DNA from 3 places in the Centipeda dianae genome. Region 1 is predicted to be linked to each of the others. Evidence: riboswitches for the same ligand, from Rfam matches in the RefSeq annotation. Region 1 holds a riboswitch; each other region holds the start of a gene.
What was found. A riboswitch is a leader RNA that binds a small molecule or an ion and turns the genes downstream of it on or off. The one in region 1 is predicted to bind cobalamin.
Positions count from the first base shown of each region.

Region 2: it holds a riboswitch for cobalamin, as region 1 does, so the genes downstream of both, QU667_RS08005 (ABC transporter substrate-binding protein) here and QU667_RS00380 (hypothetical protein) in region 1, are expected to answer to the same signal.
Region 3: it holds a riboswitch for cobalamin, as region 1 does, so the genes downstream of both, QU667_RS10130 (methylmalonyl-CoA mutase family protein) here and QU667_RS00380 (hypothetical protein) in region 1, are expected to answer to the same signal.

Region 1 covers NZ_CP128650.1:79,288-82,416, forward strand. Annotated here, with positions in the region: gene QU667_RS00375 (SLC13 family permease) at 1-633, opposite strand, end outside; cobalamin riboswitch at 901-1,114, shown strand; gene QU667_RS00380 (hypothetical protein) at 1,105-1,308, shown strand; gene QU667_RS00385 (TonB-dependent receptor) at 1,305-3,129, shown strand, end outside.
Region 2 covers NZ_CP128650.1:1,622,463-1,625,591, reverse strand. Annotated here, with positions in the region: gene QU667_RS08010 (autotransporter outer membrane beta-barrel domain-containing protein) at 1-1,162, opposite strand, end outside; cobalamin riboswitch at 1,574-1,758, shown strand; gene QU667_RS08005 (ABC transporter substrate-binding protein) at 1,926-2,999, shown strand; gene QU667_RS08000 (TonB-dependent receptor) at 3,027-3,129, shown strand, end outside.
Region 3 covers NZ_CP128650.1:2,076,549-2,079,677, forward strand. Annotated here, with positions in the region: gene QU667_RS10130 (methylmalonyl-CoA mutase family protein) at 1-1,395, opposite strand, end outside; cobalamin riboswitch at 1,841-2,073, opposite strand; gene QU667_RS10135 (ubiquitin-like domain-containing protein) at 2,181-2,918, opposite strand.

The sequences.
Region 1 (3,129 bases):
CGTAACGGCCTCGCTGTCCACGAGCCGGCGCGGGCAGAGTTTGCGCCCGATGGTCAGCATATAGATCATGCCGATGATCGAGAGCGGGACGCCGATCCATGCGAACTCGAAGAAGCCGAACGGCGTGAGCCCGCTCGCGCCGAGCGTCGCGCTCATGAGGATGTTCGGCGGCGTGCCGATCATCGTGATCGTACCGCCGACGTTCGCCGCGACGGCGAGCGCCATCAGCTGCGGTGAGACGGGCAGCCGCGCGGCGGCGCAGATCTGGATGACGACGGGCATGAGGCAGGCGACCGTCGCCGTGTTCGAGGACACGGACGAGAGGATGATCGTTATGAGCATCAGTGCCGCCATCAATGCACGTTCGTCATTGCCCGATTTTTTGACGACGGCGATGCCGATTTTTTGCGCGAGCCCCGTCTGGAACATCGCCGCACCGATGATGAACATACCGGCGAACAGGACGACGGTGGAGTTCGAGAGCCCGGAGAAAACCTGTGCGGGGGTGAGCACCCCCAAGAGTCCGAGCGCGATCGCCGCGCCCATCGCCGTCACGGCAAGCGGGATGATCTCGGTGGCGAAGAGGAACGCCGCCACGCCGAGAACCCCAAGTGTGAGCATTGCTGCATCCATGAATACATCTCCTTCATACAGTTCGTTGCGGATCGCGGTGATCCGATTAGTCTCCCTTGGAAATTTCAGAGACTTTCTTTTGACGAATTCTTATAATTCTCTCTCTCTTTTGGTTTTTCCTGCCAAAAACGGACGAACGACCTATGAAACTTTGACATTAAAAACATAAATAGCGGTTATGTTTTCCTTTCGTATATATATCATACCATTTATGTGGAACGAAAAACGATTGACAAACAGAGCGGCATTCACTTATACTGAAATCCAAACTTCATAAGCAGGTTCGGTACTCGAAAGAGTGTAACAGGGAAATCGGGAAGCGCGGCAATGCCGTGACTTCATAAGCCGATGCGGTCCCGCCGCCGTAATGCAGAGAAAACCTCAGGAAGCCGTGTGTGCGCGCTTCGACCACTGGGAAACCGGGAAGGTGAGGCGGACGATGATGCAGAGCCGGAAGACCTACCGAATCTCGTGCGCCGGAGTGCTGCGCCCCGTGGGGGAGCGTCGCTCTCCTCTGCATCCTGCGATGGACAGGACGGCAGGCTTTTTTCGTGTGGGAAAGCCCCGTCTGCCGTGGACGGGGCTTTTGTATATGAGCGCACGATGAAGATGGGGATGTGCATGGAGGAGCGCACGGGCGGAGATACCCGCGCAGCAGGGAGGAAATGGACATGACGAAACGAAAGCTGGCGCTTGCGGTCGCGCTTGCGGCTGTCGGCTCGATGTGGATGGGTGCGGCAAGCGCCGCAGAGAGGACGGATGCCCACGGGGGGACGCTCGACACCTATGAGCTCGCGCCCGTCGAGGTCGCGGGGGAGCGCGAGGCAGCGGTGGAGGAGGATGGGCCGGAGGGCGTTTTTGTCGCGCGTGAGGGCAGTGTCGGCTTCCTCGGCAGCAAGGACACGATGGAGACGCCGTTCACGACGACGAACATCACACAGGAGACGATCAAGTCGTTCGGCGATCCGAGCCAGCCGCTCGACAGCGTGCTTGCGGTCTCGCCGTCGATCCGCCCCGTGGGCAGCGTTCTGCACAACGATTTCCAGCACCGCGGATTCCGCTCGAACGGGACGAATACCTTTGTCAACGGCGTGCCGGGGATGTTCACGCAGTTCAACGCGCCGATGTATGCCGTGGAGAAGGCGGATGTGATCTCCGGTCCGAACAGCGGCATTGCGTCTACGGGAACGCATTATGAAACGAATGCGGCGGGCGGCATCATCAACTTTACGACGAAGCGTGCGGGCGAGGAGCCGATCACGCGTCTGACGCTGACGCACTCTGGGCAGAGCATGGCGGGGGCGTATTTTGACCTCGCACGCCGCTTCGGCGGGAACAAGGACTGGGGCGCACGCCTCATGGCGGAGAAGGTGGACGGCGAGACGGCGGTTGACGGGCAGAAGGTGAAGTCCGCGAGCATCTACGTCAATATCGACCACGAGGACGCAAAGAGCAAGACGAACTTCTTCACGGGCTACCGTCAGAATCAGGTGGCCGGCGGTCAGCGCTGGTTCAAGATTGGCAGTGGTGTCACACATCTCCCCGCCGTGCCGAAGGCATCGCGCAACTATGCGTTTGACGGCATGGACAAGGAGAGCTACGGCTGGATGGCGATTCTCAACCACGAGCAGAAATTCTCGGAGGCGTGGAAGGGCTTCGTCAACGCAGGCTACCTCAAGAACAAGCTGAACAAGAATGTCATGTACCGCTACAGTGCGCTCGTCATCAAGAATGACGCGGGCGATTTCGATCTTGAGGAGCAGACGACGACGACCCCGCAGCGCGCGAACTACATCCAGATGGGGGTGAACGGAAAACTCCGCGCGGGAAAGACGGAGCACGATCTGACCCTTGCGGTGGATCGCGCATGGCGGGAACGCGAGGCGGCAAAGAAGGGCGGTACCGTCTATAAACTCGGTACGGGCAATATCTATACGGGCGTTCTGAATCAGCATACGGCTCCGACGACGGCATACGAGGAGGCGATGAACAACAAGACCTCGATCAAGGGCATCTCGCTCGTCGATACGATCACGATCAACAAGTGGGATGTGCTGCTCGGCGTGCATCACCATGCGGCGAATGTGAAGGCATACGATTTGAATACGGGGCAGGTAAAGACGAGCGTGGATTCGAGTGCGACCACGCCGACCTATGCCCTCACCTACCGCCCGACGAAGGATACATCCGTCTATGTCAGTCATGCGGAGTACTTCGACGTCGGCTCGGTGGTCAGCAGCAAATATAAGAACAGCGGCGAGGTTCTGCCGCCCGCCAAGACGAAGCAGAACGAGATCGGCGTGAAGTATGCGAACCGGGATATGCTGTATACCCTCGCGTTCTTTGACATCACACAGGCGAACAACATCGATGTCATGCGCGGGGCGGACAAGTATCAGCTGCAGGACGGCGAGGAGCGCCATCGCGGCATCGAGTTTGGCGTGACGGGCAAGATTGCGCCGAAATGGTCGCTCGCGGCAGGGCTTTCCTATCTGC
Region 2 (3,129 bases), 850 kb from region 1:
TTTTCTCCACTTCCGCCTTGTATTCCTCCTCGTTCAGGCTCTTGCCGATGGTCGGATTCTGTGCGGAGAGCGTCACCTGCGAACCTGCGGCGGCATGGTTGACGACGAAATTCCCTCCGACGAGACTGCCGTCCGCCGCACGACCATAATGCACCGCCTCATGACCGCTGTAGTTATCTACGGTAATGGGGCGCGTGTCTTTTTGGTGGATGTGTCCGCGCTCCGCCTCCGACGCCCCGCCGACAAGGTTCCTCACCTTGCTTCCTGTGTAGAGATAGGTGTTTTTGTCCGCCCGGTTGGGAGCCGCCACGCGTTCCGCGCCGATCCACTGATTGTTCCAGACGGCACCGTTCTTCAGGTACATATCGACACCGGCGTGATGTTTGTTCTGTCCGTTTTCAGCGAACTCGTTGAGCACACCGCCGGTCAGCTTCGACTTTGCCGTGGTCAGACCAATGGAGACGAAAGAGCCGTGTGCGTCCGGATTGGGGTCGATGCCATAGTTTTTGTGCAGCACCCCGAGGTTGCCATAGACATCCACGTCTGCTGTCCCCGGAGTCTTCCCATCGGCACCGGTATTCATGAACACCGAGCCCTCCTCGGCAAGCATCGCATAGGTATCGGATGTGGTGAGTGCGTGCGTGACGATCTTGCCGCCGCGCACGGTGATGTATCCGTCCTTATTGGCTTGGAGCGCCACGCCTACAATGTCCATATCCACGTTGCCGTTGATTGTGCATTTTGTATCCCCGTGCTGCTCACCGTACGAGTACCCGCCGTAACCCGCATAGATGCCGCTCATATAGTAATGTGCGATGTCCGAGGTGGACGATGATTTGCCCCGCGTGGCCGGATTTTTGTTTTTCACCACCATTTTCAAGTCGCCGTTGATCGTGAGATCTGCGCCCTCCAAGAGGTACAGCCCCGTCACATTGTTGTACCACTGGCCGCCCCCATTGCCGGAGACGTTGACCGTGACATCCTCATTCCATACTTCTTTTTGGTCGTCGTGCATCGTACGGCCGTAGGCTTTGCCGTTCGTATGTTTCTCAATCGTTTTCGCCGCGCATACCGTCGCACTCGATAGGACACTTACCGCCAGCATAGAGGCAAGAACCATGTTCTTTTTGTTTCTCCTGCCGAGCATCTTCCAATACGCCATAATTATTCCTCCTTCATCATCGGGACGAAACACCGCATTTCATCCAAGCAACATAATCGTCGGCTATTATAACATCTGCTTTTTTTATTGTAAAATAAATTTTCGTTAAAAAATTATGCAAAAGAAAAATGACGACATATCGGCAATCGAGAAAGTAGAATAAATGAGGTTTTTGATTGTATTGTTGCATCACAATTCAACTTGACAGTGTATTAACAGTATGATAATCTAGGCTTATCTTTTTGAAATAAAAATATAATTCAATATTTTGCCAATCGGGTGCGCATTGCGCTCAAGGAATCACTGATAAAATGAAGTCCGTCGTATTGGTACAGATTTTTTGTCCTGCCAAGGAAACAAACCGGACGCATAGTAGGGCTATGTGGAGGATTTGTTGACGATGGCAGGGCGGAAAAGATGTGCTAAGACGGCGGTGCTGAATTTATCCGTGTTTCCTGAATAGAGAAGCAGGTGCAAGACCTGCGCTGTCCCGCAGCTGTAATGCAGAGTCGACCTCAATATGTCACTGGGAAACCGGGAAGGCGGGGAAGACGAGGAAGCAGAGCCAGAAGAACTGCCCGATTGGAACGCTGTATCGTCCCTGCGAGAGACAGGAAGGCGCGATTATCTTTGTGTGTTTCGTGTGCCTTTTTGCCGGAGAGCAAGAAGGCTTTTTTTGTTACATGGTGTGTGCATCTTTTGCTCGAAAGCATAACGAGAAAAAGGTAATGGGGATCAGGCAGAAGGAGAGGCGTATGATCTGATGTGTCGATGTCGCAGATACAAGCACATATCGGATCTTGGGATATTGTTTTTTCTTTTCGCTGTGATATTTTGCACGATCTTTATTTTACGTGAATTTACAACAACATCTTTACCGATTCATGATGTTCTGCCGGAGAGACAGACGACGGTGCGCAGTGTGCAGACCTATAACTCACGAGGACAGCAGGAGATGTTGGTCATCACGCGTGAACCGCAGCGGATTGTGGTGATGGATTGGAACAACATTGAAATCCTCTTGGCGTTGGGATTGGCAGATCGCATCGTATTAGCCTGTATGGAGCCTCCGCATACGACTGATTTACAGGAGCGGTATCCGGAGGAATTTGCCAAAATACAGGAAATTGCTCCGGAGAGAGTAAGTTTGGAAATGATTCTGGCCGCGGAACCGGATCTGATTTTCGCACGGCAATCCGCATTTTCTGAGCGGAGACTCCGATCGACAGAATGGTGGCACAAACGTGGTGTAGCTACCTATATTCCTGTGACATCAAATACCGGAGAGAAACAGACCATCGAAAAAGAACTCCGCTACATACGTGATGTTGGTATCGTGTTTGGCTGTCCGGAGAGAGCTGAGGCGATTGCAGCAGACATCTCCGCTCAGATTGGGCAGATACGGGAACAAACAGCGGGGAAAAGGCAGGATCGTGTCATCGTTCTGGAAGGCTCACCATCAAAATATGTGATCAACTATAATGCGCGTTGGCTTGTCGGTGATTTTCTGCACACACTCGGTGCTCGTATGGCGACAGATGTGCAGTTTCGCGACGCGGAGACTTTATTGGTCTTAGATCCGGATGTTATCTTTGTGGAATATTTTGATGAGCATACGGCTTCTTTTGCAGATCAGTTGATGCATCATCCGGAATACCGTTCGCTCAAAGCCGTGCGGGAAAACCGCGTCTACCCAATTCCTGTGGAGTATATGTATATGCCCGGGCTGCGCACAGCAAAGGGGCTTTGCCTGTTTGCAAAAGGTCTGTATCCGGACATTGAATGCGATATGGAAACCAAGGGGGGCGGTTCAAAGGTCATATCGAACCTAGAATAATATGTATCTCCATGAATGTTGGAAAGGATGATTCTCATGAAAAAAAGAGCCGTTCTCCTCAGTATTCTGCTTGCAGGGTCCGTCCATCTGCCGGTCGTATATGGCGCAGCCGCTGAGAATAAGGATTCGT
Region 3 (3,129 bases), 390 kb from region 1:
GATGCCCTCCTGCACGAAGCCGCTGCGCAGTGCCGCGACGATGCCGCCCTGCTTCTCGATCTCTTGGAACTGCGCCCAGATTTTTTCCTTCATCTGGCGCGTCAGCGTCTCGACCGCCCACGAGCCGCCCGCGGGGTCGATGGGCTGGAGGAGGCCGAACTCCTCTTGGAGCATGATCTGGATGTTGCGTGCGATGCGGCGCGAGAACTCGTCCCCCTTGCGGATCGGCTCGTCGAACGGCGCACTCTCGAACGAGTCGATACCGCCCACGACGCCCGAGAAGATCTCCGTCGTATTGCGGAGCATATTGACATACGGATCGTAGATGGTCTTGAAGAAGAGCGCGGGGCGTGCGTGGATGTGCATCTTCTGCGATTCGGCGCTGCCGCCGAACGCCTTTACAATCTGCGCCCAGATCGGACGCACAGCGCGGAGCTTTGCGATCTGCAGGAAGAAGTTCGCGCCCATGGAGAAGCCGAACGCGATCTGCGCCGCCGCCTCGTCAATCGTCAGCCCGCGCTCGCACAGTGCGCGCAGATACGCCGCCGCCGTCGCCAGACACGCAGCGACCTCCTGCACATCGTTTGCGCCGCCGCTGCTGTAGACATCGCTGCGGACGAACACCGTCCTGACGCGCGGCGCATGTGCCGTCGCCCAACGTGCCGCCGCCGCGAGGCTGTCATAGTGGGCATCGAGGGAGGCGGGGAGCTTCCCGTCCGTCACGAATGCGCCGATGGGATCCGCGCCGATGATGCCATGCAGCTTCCCCACATCCTCGCCCGCCGCGCGACGCGCCGCCGCAACGAGGGAGAGCAGGGGGACGGCATTCGCGCCCGCATAGATATAGAGCGGGAATTTCGCAAGATCAAGTCCCGCGAGCATGGTGTGCATATCCTCGACCGTCGTGACACTCGTACCGAGGTCGCCGACCTTCTCCGCCTGACGCGCGTCAATCCCCGCACGTGAAGCGGAGTCAAGTACGATGTGGTAGATCGTCGAGCCCTTGTCGTTCTCGTGGCGCAGGAGCTCATTGTTCTCCGACGGCAGCGTCTCATCGCACGCCTGCGCGATGCCCCACGGCCGCCCGATGTAGCCTGCCGCGTCCACGCCGCGCAGGTAGTCTCCCATGCCGGGCATCACACTCTTCGGCAGGATCTCCTCCGTGTGTTTCCGCGTATACATCGGGTCGAAGGTGATGCCCTCGTAGGTCTTTGTGAACATCTTCTTCTCAAACGGTGCGCCCTTGAGGAGTGCCTCGCACGCGGCTTTCCACTCCTCGTCTGTGGGCGGCGTGAATTCATCGAGCGGAACGTCGGGGAAATCCTCAATGTCCGCCGATTTCTTCAGAAGTTTCTGAAGTTCCTCGTCACTCGACCGTTCTTTTTCTTCCGGCATAGTACGTCCTCCTTTAATTTATTGCGGGAAGGCTCTGTCCGTTCAATGGATGAACAGACTAAGAAAAAAGCAATTCTGGCATATTGCGCGGAATTGCATTCCTTGAAAAAAAATCGCCCTGAGCTTCCACCCTCAGAGCGTAGCTTCCATATAGGAAGCAAAACGAGAACTGAAAAGATGAGCAATGTTTCCCCAAGGAGCGCATACTCCTTCATCCCGGGGAAATCTCTGGGTATGGGATTCTTTTCACATACACACAGATCTCCTCAGGATCGTTCCACGCACCACCGGAATGTATGCAAAGAAAAAGCCCATTCCACGGTGTGCAGAACGGGCTTTTTCGGTATCGTTACTCAGTTCCCCATTTGGTTCGGTCTATGATGCCAAACTCTCTCTTGAGGCGAACGAATCCGCAAAATCTCCATCCCCATCACTCGCAGGTCAATCGGTGATTGTCAATCAAGCAGGTCTCCTGGCTCCAGTTCATCGCTCATCCACACCTTCCCGGAGATTTCCCCCCAGTGACTGCTGACGCAAGGTCAGCGCGTGGACTCGCTCCCTGTTACAGTGGCGTGACCGCTCCGGCTTATGAAGTCCATAACTCCCATACCGGATTCCCTATGAAGCAATCGAGGCTCTGTCAAACAAAACCTCTGCACTTGATCCAATACATATTTAGTTTTTATGGTACGATAGAATAGTACCACTAAAGACTTCCTTTGTCAACAAAAAAAGAATCACTGCGTGAATTATCTCACAGTGATTCCTTTTATGCATAAATTCAATTAGTCGATGACATAGACCTCGACGCTGCGACGGCCGAACTCAATCGCCTCGCCGTAGCCGGGGATGTAGAGGCGCGAGCCGAGCGGAATGATGTCGGGATCGACCGCGACGACGCCGCGGCGGGCGACCATGCCCGTCGCCGTGACACCGCTGCCGCCGCCGTCCCCCGGAAGGTACGCCGATGCGTACATCGTGTATGCCGCACGGTAGCGCGGAATGCCGCGGCTCACGCGATCCGCCTCGCGCTCACGCGCACGGCGCTGTTCGGCTGCCTGCTCGTTCTCCGTCAGTTCGATCACAAGATCCGCCGTGACGGGGGTATCCATGGACGGTGTTACGTCCACCTCATGCGGGTTATAGCCGTACTCCGCTATGACATCGCCGACGGTGCGCCCGCTCGTCATAACCTGCTGCGTGTCATCCCAGAACGAGATGCTCACGGGAACGGCACGGCGCACAGAAATCTCGGTATGGCGTTCCCCCTCGTTGTGAAACACCTCGTAGGTGTCCTTCGCACCGAGCTGTACGCCAAGCTTCTCAAAAATATCATCGGGTCTCGTCTGCACCGTCATGTCGGTGATGGTCTTGCCGTCCACGTGCACGCTCACGCGCTGCATATTCTTCGGCAATCCGTTCATCGTGAATCCGCTGGAAAAAAGCATCATCCCCGCCAACGTAGCGCAGAACAAGGTGTTTTTCTTTGTCTGAATCAGCTGTCCCAGTTTCTTCCACTGCATAGAACTCCCCCTTTGCTGATGGCATTTTCCCACTTTACGCTGAATTTTTCATGAAAAATGGGATTCAGAATATTTTCAGCCCGTGTTTTCACACCTTTCCCGCCACTGAGAAGGATATTCGTCCCACACAAAAGCCCTGCACGCAGAGAATTTCTCCACGCACAGGGCGATGATATACGATAGAACAAGAAAATCGTTGGAATGCTGTTTC